DNA from 2 places in the Ruegeria sp. BHSA163 genome. Region 2 is predicted to be linked to the other one. Evidence: riboswitches for the same ligand, from Rfam matches in the RefSeq annotation. Region 2 holds a riboswitch; the other holds the start of a gene.
The links. A riboswitch is a leader RNA that binds a small molecule or an ion and turns the genes downstream of it on or off. The one in region 2 is predicted to bind thiamine pyrophosphate.
Positions count from the first base shown of each region.

Region 1: another riboswitch for thiamine pyrophosphate. It lies ahead of thiB (thiamine ABC transporter substrate binding subunit); the one in region 2 lies ahead of thiD (bifunctional hydroxymethylpyrimidine kinase/phosphomethylpyrimidine kinase).

Region 1 is NZ_JBXWSJ010000029.1:48,450-54,218, forward strand. It holds gene AC2FNV_RS14390 (cytochrome-c peroxidase) at 1-393, opposite strand, end outside; gene AC2FNV_RS14395 (aldose epimerase family protein) at 390-1,343, opposite strand; gene xylB (xylulokinase) at 1,340-2,797, opposite strand; TPP riboswitch at 3,130-3,235, shown strand; gene thiB (thiamine ABC transporter substrate binding subunit) at 3,268-4,248, shown strand; gene AC2FNV_RS14410 (thiamine/thiamine pyrophosphate ABC transporter permease ThiP) at 4,224-5,769, shown strand, end outside; gene AC2FNV_RS14415 (thiamine ABC transporter ATP-binding protein) at 5,758-5,769, shown strand, end outside.
Region 2 is NZ_JBXWSJ010000028.1:1,204-6,972, reverse strand. It holds gene dnaK (molecular chaperone DnaK) at 1-664, shown strand, start outside; gene dnaJ (molecular chaperone DnaJ) at 739-1,887, shown strand; TPP riboswitch at 2,094-2,200, shown strand; gene thiD (bifunctional hydroxymethylpyrimidine kinase/phosphomethylpyrimidine kinase) at 2,243-3,046, shown strand; gene AC2FNV_RS13885 (hypothetical protein) at 3,043-3,165, shown strand; gene AC2FNV_RS13880 (ABC transporter permease) at 3,162-3,896, shown strand; gene radC (RadC family protein) at 3,932-4,687, shown strand; gene AC2FNV_RS13870 (phosphate ABC transporter substrate-binding/OmpA family protein) at 4,691-5,769, opposite strand, start outside.

The sequences.
Region 1 (5,769 bases), on a different contig from region 2:
CGGCTGCGCTGGATCTGTCTCAAGTCGTCCGTCATGAAAGAATGTCGTAAATTCCGTTGCGCCCAGATTCCAAAGACCAGGCGAATTGCGAGGAATTCGCTGTTCTGGAATATTCGTTAGGTCGATCAGTCGCTCGGTTCCCAAACCAATACCACCCTCTCCGATGCCAAGGGATAAGCCGTCTGATGTACCTAGTTTTGGGTGATGACAGGTTGCGCAGCTAATATTTTTGTTGCCTGAAAGTATAGGGTCGAAAAAGAGTAGTTGCCCCAGCTTAACACTTGATAGGTCCGGAGTGACGAATTCCGGGGTCGGTCCTAACGACTGCGCCCGAGCGCCAGATGACATCACCAGCAAAACACCTAAAATCGAAATAAGCAATTTGTAGATCATGTCTGGCACCCGGAAATTTCCAGCGTAAGTGTCTGACGGTAAGGATTTTCTGGTGTAGATATTACAGAGGGAAAAGATGGGATATTAATTGCATTGGGATAACCCGACGGTTCAATGCACAGCCCATCTCTTGGATAAAACGGAGTTTTCAGCTTGGCTCCAGAATAGACTTGGGCTCCGGGTTGATCTGAAAAAACACTTAAGGTCACTCCTGAAGGGGCGGCCAATTCTGCAACCAAGTTATCCGGTTTTCCTTTGGTATCAAACAGGTAGTAATGGTCTAAGTCAGGTGAGGACGTTCCAATTACCGTTGGTGATGAAAAATCCAAACCCGTGCCTGCCGCATTCCAGATTTTACCAGACGGGACGCCTTCCTCGTCGAATTCAAGCAACTGATTTGAGTCGAGCATAAGTTTATGTTCGGAAATTCCCGTTGTACTGCCTAAAGAGTAGTAGTTGTGTTGAGTAATGCTAATAGGTGTTGGACGATCAGGTTGCGCGTGAAACGAGTACACTAGTTTTGGAAACTCAAGAGTTACCTGAACCTCAAATTTTACTTTGCCAGGAAAACCGTTGTCCCCATCCGGTGAGGTCAAACGAAGCCGAGCTTCGGACGGCGAAATTCGAGAGATGTCCCAATGCCGATGCGATAAACCAGCCGGCCCACCGTGCAGGGTATTTCGGCCCTCGTTTGCGTTTAGTTCAAAATGGGATGTCCCCAAAGAAAACTTGGCTCCTCCGATCCGGTTGGCGACGCGTCCAACAATTGCGCCCATGTAATTCTTGTCGGTCAAATACGCCTTTGGATCATCGTATCCAAGGATCAAAGGAATTTCGTCGTACCACCAACCTTGCGTAATTGCGCCATAGCTTAACAAGGAAACGGTCATCGGACCGTCAGTTAGCAGAGTACATTCATCGGGGTCGCGATCTTCGCTTTGCAGTCTCATCGAGCGGCCAACGGTGAAAGCGCTGAATAATACTGAGTGTAGCGATGGTACTCGGTCTCATAAGCATCGGCTAAGCCGCGTATTGGTTCGATGGTTTCCTGTTGTTCCGGAGGTGTCATGACGTCCGCAGCAGAGGAGCGGTTAGCGGCACAAACAGCTAATCGTGCCGCGCCTTTTGCTGCCCCGATTTCGCTTCCTTTAGGCAATGTCAACGGTGTGTTCAGCACCGTGGCAAGGGTTTCCAGCCAATACCGGGACCGGGCCCCTCCGCCGACAGCGAGTAAGTTGGACGGCTGTGTGCCAGTGTTCTTTAAAGCCTCAAGGCAGTCCCTCATTGCATAAGCAACACCTTCCATCACGGACTGGGTGAGGTCTGCCTGCTCGGTAGCAACATCTATTCCCAAAAACGCGCCACGAATTGCGCTGTCGTTATGAGGAGTCCGTTCGCCTGACAAATACGGCAGAAATGTTATCGAAGACGGGCCAGTTATGTTTTGGGGCAAATCGGAAGCCAGCGTGCGAACTGGTTGGCCCACATTGCGTGAAAGCCAGTTCAAGCTGTTAGTGGCAGAAAGGATAACTCCCATCTGGATCCAGCGGTTAGGCACTGCATGGCAAAAACTGTGAACTGCGGTCTCTGGTGCAGGGCTGCAGGATCCCCGGGCTACAAGCAAAACACCTGACGTACCCAAGGACAAAAATCCATCGCCTTCGTTTATGCATCCGATCCCGCACGCCGCAGCAGCATTGTCGCCCGCGCCACCAGCAACAATGACAGGTTCGGACAAACCCCATTCTTGTCGCAGTTCGGGCCGAAGCTCGCCAGAAGACTCGCTCCCTTCAAGTAAGCGAGGCATTTGATCGAGACGCATATTGCTTAGTTCGAGTGCTGTATTCGACCAAGTCCGCGCGTTAACATCCAGCCACGATGTTCCCGCGCTATCGGACATTTCACTGACATATTCCCCGGTTAGCCAAAGTCTTAAGTAATCTTTCGGTAATAGAACTTTGGCGGTTTTGGAAAAGATATCAGGCTCGTGTGACCTAACCCATTCCAGTTTTGGAGCGGTGAAGCCAGGAAAGACGATATTTCCTGAAATCTTTCGCATTTCCGGATATTGGTCGAGCTTCTTCGCCTCGTCTGCAGACCTAGTGTCATTCCAAAGGATGCAGGGTCGCAAGGCATTGCCTTCACCATCAAGCAATGTCGCCCCGTGCATATGTCCGCTAAGGCCTATTCCTTTTAGCGCGCAAAATTCCTTGTTATTGGACGAGCGAAGATTTCCGATTACTTTCTCGCAAGCGGCCACCCAGTCCAGCGGAGATTGTTCGGACCAGCCGGGTTTGGGGTTCGAAGTTGTAATGGCAGCTTCGGCTTCGCTAATTACGACACCCGCTTCGTCCATAAGAATTCCCCTGAGCCCCGACGTTCCCAAGTCCAACCCAAGATACACTTTGCGCCCCTCTTTCGATTATTATTTCAGTGGGTAAAATTATTACGTAAAGACGTCTTGTCAACAAAAGTTTCACGAGTTTGGAACCTTTACCATACCTATCCCTGACTTCAAAAACGTGGCAGGTTCTTCCGCTCCTACGTATTCGGATTCGTATGTAATGTAGTAAATTCAAGCCCCTGTTTTACCCAAACTGACTTCGGAAAATACAAGGTCGCATTTTCAACAACATTCCTCGGTCAAGATATGCGGGGACTCGTCAGTAGGTTTTGTCAGATAGGATTAGATGAAGTTGGTTTTGGTTGTATTTTCTTCCAGTTCCTCCTAATCACAGTTTTACCTCGGGGTGCGCGGTAAGCCGCGCTGAGACGTCGTTTGACGAACCCGTTGAACCTGAACCGGCTAGAACCGGCGGAGGGAAAGGTGACGGTTTCATCCATCCTTGCCCTCTCGCCGCAATGGAGGATGACATGAAGCATCTGCTAATTGCTGCGGGACTTCTGAGTGCAACAGCGGCTTTTGCCGCCGACAAACCTCAGCTGACCGTTTACACGTATGACAGTTTTGTTTCCGATTGGGGACCAGGTCCGCAAGTGGAAGCTGCGTTTGAAGAGGTTTGCGACTGCAAGTTGAACCTTGTTGGCATCGAAGACGGTGCGGCGCTTTTGTCTCGCATTCGTCTTGAGGGCGAAAACACAGACGCCGATGTCGTGCTTGGGCTTGATAACAACCTGATCACATCTGCAAAGGAAACCGGTCTTTTTGCCCCTCATTCGGTGATTGCAGAGTACAACCTCCCGATCGAGTGGTCGGACGAAGTATTTGTGCCATTCGACTGGGGTTATTTCGCGTTTATTCTTAATGCCGATGCGGTAGCCCCTGCTAACTTCCGTGAATTGGCAGATAGTGATACTAAGATCATCATCCAAGATCCTCGCTCTTCGACGCCGGGTCTGGGCCTGCTCTTGTGGGTCAAGGCAGCATATGGCGAGGAGGCATCGGAAATTTGGGCGGGCTTGGCCGACAATATCGTGACGGTTACCAAGGGGTGGTCAGAAGCTTATGGACTTTTCCTTGAAGGTGAAGCTGACATGGTCCTCAGCTACACCACATCTCCCGCTTATCATTTGATCGCTGAAGAAGACGACAGTAAGGCGGCCGCGTCCTTTGACGAAGGTCACTACATGCAGGTCGAAGTTGCCGCAAAACTGGCGAATACCGATCAGTCCGAACTTGCTGATCAATTTTTGCAGTTTATGGTGTCAGACAAATTCCAACAGATTATTCCTACGACCAACTGGATGTATCCGGCGGTAACTCCGGCCAATGGGCTGCCTAAGGGATTCGAGACTTTGATTGTCCCCCAAAAGGCGCTTTTGTTTGAGCCGGATCAGGCCGCAACCGAACGTGAACAGGCAATTTCGGAATGGCTGAGCGCGCTCAGCCAATAAGCCCTCTACCCGGTGTCGGTGCAGCCACGCTTGTTGCTGCACTGATACTGGGTACTTTGGCAGCAGTTGCCCTGCGTGCTGACTCTGGTGGGATGTTTGCGTTTTCCGACTGGGCTGCCTTGCGTTTTACGCTGACACAGGCAGTTTTGTCTTCGGTGATCAGCGCTGGCCTTGCCATCCCGACTGCACGTGCGCTGGCGCGCAGGAGGTTTTTTGGCAGGCAGGTATTGATAGCCTTGTTAGGGGCTCCGTTTATTTTGCCGGTGATTGTTGCAATACTTGGCATTCTACAAGTATTTGGAAGGGCAGGTTGGATTTCTGAGGCTTTGGGCTTCTTTGGTCTTCCGGCCATCCGTGTATACGGATTACACGGTGTGGTGTTGGCACACGTATTCTTCAACTTGCCCTTGGCGACTCGTCTTCTTCTTCAGGGATGGCAGGAAATTCCGGCTGAACAGTTTCGGCTAGCTGCGCAGCTGAACTGCAAGGGTATGGCAATGTTTCGATTGCTTGAGTGGCCGATGCTGAAGCGCGTTCTACCCAGCGTTCTGGCAGTAGTTTTCGCGATCTGCTTGACCAGCTTCGCTGTCGCGTTGACGTTAGGCGGTGGACCGCGCGCAACAACGATTGAACTCGCAATCTATCAGGCGTTTACTTACGATTTTAATTTGGGTCGCGCTGCGCTTTTGTCCACTGTCCAATTGGCATTGACGGCTGCCGCGGCATTGGTCGCGTTGCGATTTACGCGGAAAGAAGGATTTCGAACAGGGCTTGACAGGGCAATTCGTCGATGGGATGGGGGCTCCCCAGCAATCGATACGTTTTGGATCTCCGCCACTGCGGCTTTTCTGCTGTTGCCCCTGTCGTCAGTGGTGATTTCCGGCGTTGTGGGGTTATTAGAATTGCCTACTCAGGTCTTCAAGGCGGCAGTTATTTCGGTTGCAGTGGCTGTTGCCAGTACTTCCATCCTTTTGTTCCTGGCATTGCCAATGGCCGCAGCTGTGGCAGTCAGGCGGCACAGCTTTGTTGAGCTGATCGGGATTCTCGGTTTGGCGGCGTCGCCATTGGTAATCGGCACGGGTTTGTTTATTCTGATCAGACCTTTTGTGAATCCAACTGCGGTGGCGTTACCGGTCACCGCGTTGGTTAACGCAGTTATGGCCTTGCCTTTCGCGTTGCGAATTCTTGTTCCGGCAGCGCAGGAAACTGTTACTCGGTACAGTCGGCTCGCTCTCTCGCTCGACATGAAAGGCCATATTTTTTTTGCGAGTGTCTTGCTGCCTCGCATGCGGGCACAGATCGGATTTGCGGCTGGTTTGGCAATGGCACTTTCAATGGGAGATTTGGGTGTCATCGCTTTGTTCGCAGATGCACAGGTGGCAACTCTGCCTTTGCAAATCTATCGTCTGATGGGTGCCTATCAGATGCAGGCCGCGGCCGGTAGTGCGCTATTATTGCTGATGCTGTCCATGGGATCGTTTTGGATTCTAGATCGCGGAGGTCGATGGCATGTTGAGACTT
Region 2 (5,769 bases):
GAAAAAGTCCCAGGTCTTTTCTACGGCCGAAGACAACCAAAACGCCGTAACGATCCGAGTGTTCCAAGGTGAACGTGAAATGGCGACTGACAACAAAATATTGGGTCAGTTCAACCTGGAAGACATCCCGCCCGCACCGCGAGGCATGCCTCAGATCGAAGTTACCTTTGACATCGACGCCAACGGTATTGTTTCGGTTTCAGCCAAGGACAAAGGTACCGGCAAGGAACAAAAGATCACCATCCAGGCCTCTGGCGGATTGTCCGATGAAGATATCGAAAAGATGGTCAAGGACGCCGAAGAGAATGCCGAAGCTGACAAGGAACGCCGTGAACTGGTAGACGCCAAAAACCAGGCGGAAAGCCTCATCCACTCGACTGAGAAGTCAATGGAAGAGCATTCCGACAAAGTCGACCCGACCACGATCGAAGCCATTGAACTGGCAATCGCTGCACTGAAGGATGAGTTGGAAACCGAAAATGCCGACAAGATCAAGTCGGGCATCCAAAACGTCACCGAAGCTGCTATGAAGCTCGGCGAAGCTATCTATAAGGCTCAGTCCGAAGAGGCTGATGATGAACCGGCGGCTGCGGACGCTGCTCCGGGCGAAGATGACATCGTCGATGCCGAGTTCGAAGATCTGGACGACGACAAGCGTAACTAACGGAAAGCCGGGCCAATTCGGGCCGGTCCGGTTGCCGGGCCGGCCCGATTACGTTGAGGCAGAAGGACATGCTGATGTCAAAACGCGACTATTACGAAGTGCTCGGTGTGTCCAAGGGCGCTTCGGCGGATGAGATCAAAAAGGGCTTTCGTAGAAAAGCCAAGGAACTTCACCCGGACCGCAACAAGGACAACCCCGACGCAGAAGCGCAGTTTAAAGAGGCTAACGAGGCCTATGATATTCTGCGCGATGCCGACAAAAAGGCAGCCTACGACCGTTTCGGTCATGCCGCGTTTGAAAACGGTATGGGAGGCGGAGGCCGCCCCGGCGGTGGGTTCGGCGGTCAGGGAGATTTTTCAAGCGCGTTTTCGGACGTGTTTGATGATCTGTTCGGCGACTTCATGGGCGGTCAAAGGGGCGGCGGCGGTCGTCGTGCCGCGCGGGGTTCGGACCTACGGTATAACCTTCGGGTAACCCTTGAGGAAGCCTTTGGGGGTTTGCAGAAGACCATAAACGTGCCGACGGCAGTTGCCTGTTCGTCTTGTGAAGGTACCGGCGCGGAGGGTGGCGTTGAGCCCACGACCTGCCCGACGTGCTCTGGCATGGGAAAAGTCCGGGCGCAACAGGGTTTCTTTACGGTGGAGCGTACGTGTCCAACCTGTTCGGGGCTGGGCCAGATCATTAAGAACCCGTGTAAGTCGTGCCAAGGTGCTGGTCGCGTCGAAAAAGAACGCGCGTTGTCGGTCAACATTCCCGCAGGTGTTGAAACAGGTACACGCATTCGTCTTGCAGGCGAGGGCGAGGCTGGAATGCGCGGCGGACCTCCGGGTGACTTGTATATATTTGTCGAGGTCTCTGATCATAAACTTTTCGAACGCGACAGCGTGAATCTCTATTGCCGTGTTCCGGTCAGCATGGCTAAGGCGGCGCTGGGCGGCTCGATCGAAGTTCCGACCATCGACGGTGGGCGTGGGCGCGTTCAGATACCAGCAGGCAGCCAATCTGGTCGCCAGATGCGCCTGCGCGGAAAGGGCATGCCGGCCCTGCGCGGCGGCGGCGTTGGCGATATGTTCATCGAGTTAGCGGTGGAAACTCCGGTCAACCTGACAAGCCGCCAAAAGGAAATTCTGAAAGAGTTTGAAGATTTGGGCGAAGACAATCACCCGGAATCTAAAAGCTTCTTTTCGTCTGTAAAGTCATTCTGGGACGGAATGAAAGGCTGAGTCCAACTTGACTCGGCTTTGCCGACACTTCTCATATTTTTAGACCAGATCAATGGGGACAACTAGTTTTGATCTGGTCTCACTGTCTCTGTGGTGGTTGGCGCTATCTGTGAAATGAATCAAGTTCATTTACTCTATTTTTTCCAAATTTGACGATAGAATTTCGTATTTGCGCTTGAACTCAGACTCACCACCTGAGAATGTCCCTCCAACCGTTGGGGTGCCCTGATTGGAGGGCTGAGAGGCGTTGCTGCGTCAACCCATCGAACCTGATCCGGGCAATACCGGCGTAGGGAACGGTCTATTATGCACAGACGTTTTCTAAGTTCGCTTTGCCTTTTATTGGAGCAAAGGCATGGCGTACGTAGCTTTGGCAATAGCTGGATCCGACAGCGGCGGGGGCGCGGGCATTCAGGCGGACCTAAAAGCCATGTCCGCGCTTGGCGTTTTTGGCGCCAGCGTAATCACTGCGGTAACCGCTCAAAACACACAGACCGTCAAGGCTGTTCACGGTATCCCGCAGGACGTAATTGCAGCACAAATCGAAGCAGTTCTGTCCGATCTTGATGTCGGCGCGATCAAGGTGGGAATGCTTGCAACGCGCGAGATAATCCAGACCGTGGCGATTGGCCTTCAGGGTTACGAAGGTCCACTGGTACTTGATCCAGTCATGATAGCAAAGTCCGGAGATGTTCTGTTGCGGCAAGATGCAGTTCGGACGCTACGCGAAACACTGTTGCCGCGCGCAACGGTTTTGACACCCAACTTGCCCGAGGCCGCCCTATTGCTCGATGCCCCTTTGGCGGAATCACCGAAGGAAATGGCAGAACAGGGGTTGGCTTTGTGCGAGTTCGGCGCGGGTGCAGTCCTGATGAAGGGCGGCCACGCAATCGGGGAAACTTGCCACGATCTATTGATTGACTGCAAAGGTATAGTTGGTGAATTCAAGGCCCGACGAAGGAAGACGAAGAATACTCATGGTACGGGATGTACCCTGTCATCTTCCGTTGCTGCAGGGTTGGCAAGTGGGCTTGATTTGAAGCTGGCCACCGCAACTGCACATGCCTACTTGCAGGGCGCGATCGCGCATGCGGACGATTTGAAAATCGGTTCTGGCCACGGTCCAGTTCATCACTTCCATAAGGTTTGGGCGACGTGAGCAAGTGGTCGGTAATTGGTGCCGGAGTGGCGGGCTTGCCGCCGCGCAACGTTGATGATCTTTCAACGCTGGAAGTTCAAGGAGCATTGCTGCGCCCGCTACGGAAGGATGCGGCTTGAAATATCTTTCCGGGTTTTTCGCCGTTCTATTCGGGCTTGCGGTTTGGCAGGCCCTTGTAGAACTGACTGGGCTGCCCAATTTTATCTTGCCGGGTCCGGTACGGGTCGCCGATACTTGGTGGCAGAACCGCTGGCTGATCGCCGAGCACGCATGGGTAACAGCGGTCGAGGTTGTTGTCGCTCTGTTCTGCGGTACCGCCCTTGGCGTCGCCACCGCGCTTCAACTTGCCAGTTCGCGTATTGCCCGGATGTTGGTTCAGCCCGTACTGGTCTTTAGTCAATCTCTGCCGGTTTTTGTTCTTGCCCCTCTGCTGACCCTTTGGCTGGGTTACGGACTTTGGTCCAAAGTGGCGATGGCGGTTCTTATCATTTACTTTCCAATTACTTCGTCATTCTTCGACGGGTTAATGAGGACTCCGTCCGGTTACCTTGATCTGGCTCGCGTTATGCAAATTGGCCCCAAGGCGGTGCTTTGGCACATCCGAATTCCTGCAGCTTTACCTTCGCTGGCCACGGGGCTGCGTCTGGCGGCAATTTATGCCCCGATTGGGGCAGTTATTGGCGAATGGGTTGGGTCGGCACAGGGTTTGGGCTATCTGATGCTGCTTGCAAACGGTCGCGCCAAGACCGACCTGATGTTCGCAGCGATGCTTACACTTGGTGTATTTTCGATCACCTTGCATTTGATCGCTCACCACGCGACGGCTCGACTGATAGGCGAAAGCCGTTAACCTTTCAGAAACTGATTCTGCCGCAAATTTCAAACATGACACAGGACGCCTTTGCTGAAGCACCGACGCTATTTGAAATTGACGAAGCCCCGGTACAGCCGCTGCCTTCTGGTAAGTTGCCATCTTACATCAAGGATCACCGCAAAAGGCTGCGCGAACGGTTCATGTCAGGCGGTTCGGCGGCTATGCCGGACTATGAATTGCTGGAACTTGTACTGTTCCGTTCGATTCCACGGCAGGACGTTAAGCCGTTGGCGCGGGTTTTGATGGACACTTTCGGTGACTTCAACCGTGTTTTAACGGCACCAGTAGAACGGTTGCGAAAGGTGAAAGGCGTAGGCGACACGGTGATCACCGACCTGAAAATACTCGAGGCTTGCGCGCATCGAATGGCGCGCGCGCGCGTTATTCAGAGGCATGTGATTTCCGGATGGGACGCCTTGCTAGACTATTGCCACACAACGATGGCCCATCGAGAGACAGAACAATTTCGCGTCTTCTTTTTGGACCGAAAAAATGTCCTGATCGCTGATGAGGAACAAGCAAAGGGCACAGTTGACCACGTACCGGTTTATCCGCGCGAGGTTGCCAAACGCGCGCTCGAGCTAAACGCCTCAGCATTGATTCTGGTTCATAACCATCCGTCAGGTGATCCGACGCCGTCGCAATCTGATATCGAAATGACAAACCGAATTCAGGACGCATGCTTGGCGCTAGGTCTTACACTGCATGATCATTTGATAATCGGAAAATCGACTGAGCTGAGTTTTCGGGCCAAAGGATATTTGTAAGGTCTATTGGATCCAGATTTCGACCCTGCGATTGATCTTTTTCCCCCATTCGGTGTCGTCACAGGCCATAGGCATTGCTTCGCCGAACCCTACGGTGGTTAGTTCGGTACTGTCTGGAATTGCTGTTTCAACCGCAGCCAGAACAGCATTTCTAACGGTGTTTGCCCTGAGTTTCGCTATTTGTGCATTCGAAGAAGCTGGTCCCTCGCCGTCGCTGAAACCAACAAAAGTCAGTTTGCGTGCATCGAACACGCCTCCCTCAAGAGCCTGCGCCAGTTGTAATATGTTAGATCGGGATTGAGCATCCGGGCGCGAGGATCCGGTCTCAAATCGAAATGAAAGAGTCAGCCTGGACATTGGGCGTAAGACTTCAATCATGCGTTGCAGTTCATCAAGACCAACTTCGGCTCCGCCAGAAGCAATCGAATTTGCAAGGCGATCGCCCTGCAGCCCTATGCGTATTGTTTCTGGTTCCTGATCGACCAGCCCTGCTTTGCGGATCACGACTTGGGCCGCAGGAGTTTGCGTATAAGCTAAAAACTGTCGGGCAATTCGAGGCAGGCGATATTGCGGAAGATACAAGAACATAGGCGCGGTCAGTGGGTAATCTTCGGTCTTCACCGATTTTCGTGTGGCGGTAATTTCATGCCCGCATCCTCCTGACAGTGCCAGGGCGCGTGCATCCCCGATTTCCGCAAGACTGCCGATCGCGATAGAAAATGGGTCATTGACGACGGTTTGGGTCAACTTACGAATTTGAGTGTGCCTAATGACATCATCGGAAAGAGTTGTTTTTGACGGGAATAGCAACTGATCGTCAACGGCTTGTGCAAGTCCCGAACCATTTGGAGGTAAGTGCAAAGAAATCGGAGCGTCTGGCCCCCCTAACTCTGACCAGTTCGCAATATCGCCAGCAAAAACGCGCACCAGATCTGATAGCGAAATATTTTGCACGGGATTGTCTGAGGAAACCATTGGCACAATGGCGTCCAGCGCCAAAACGCGTGACCGTACTGGATGGGAAAGATCACCCAGGCCAGCTACCTTGGCCGCATCCATCTCAGATTGTCGAACCTCTCGCT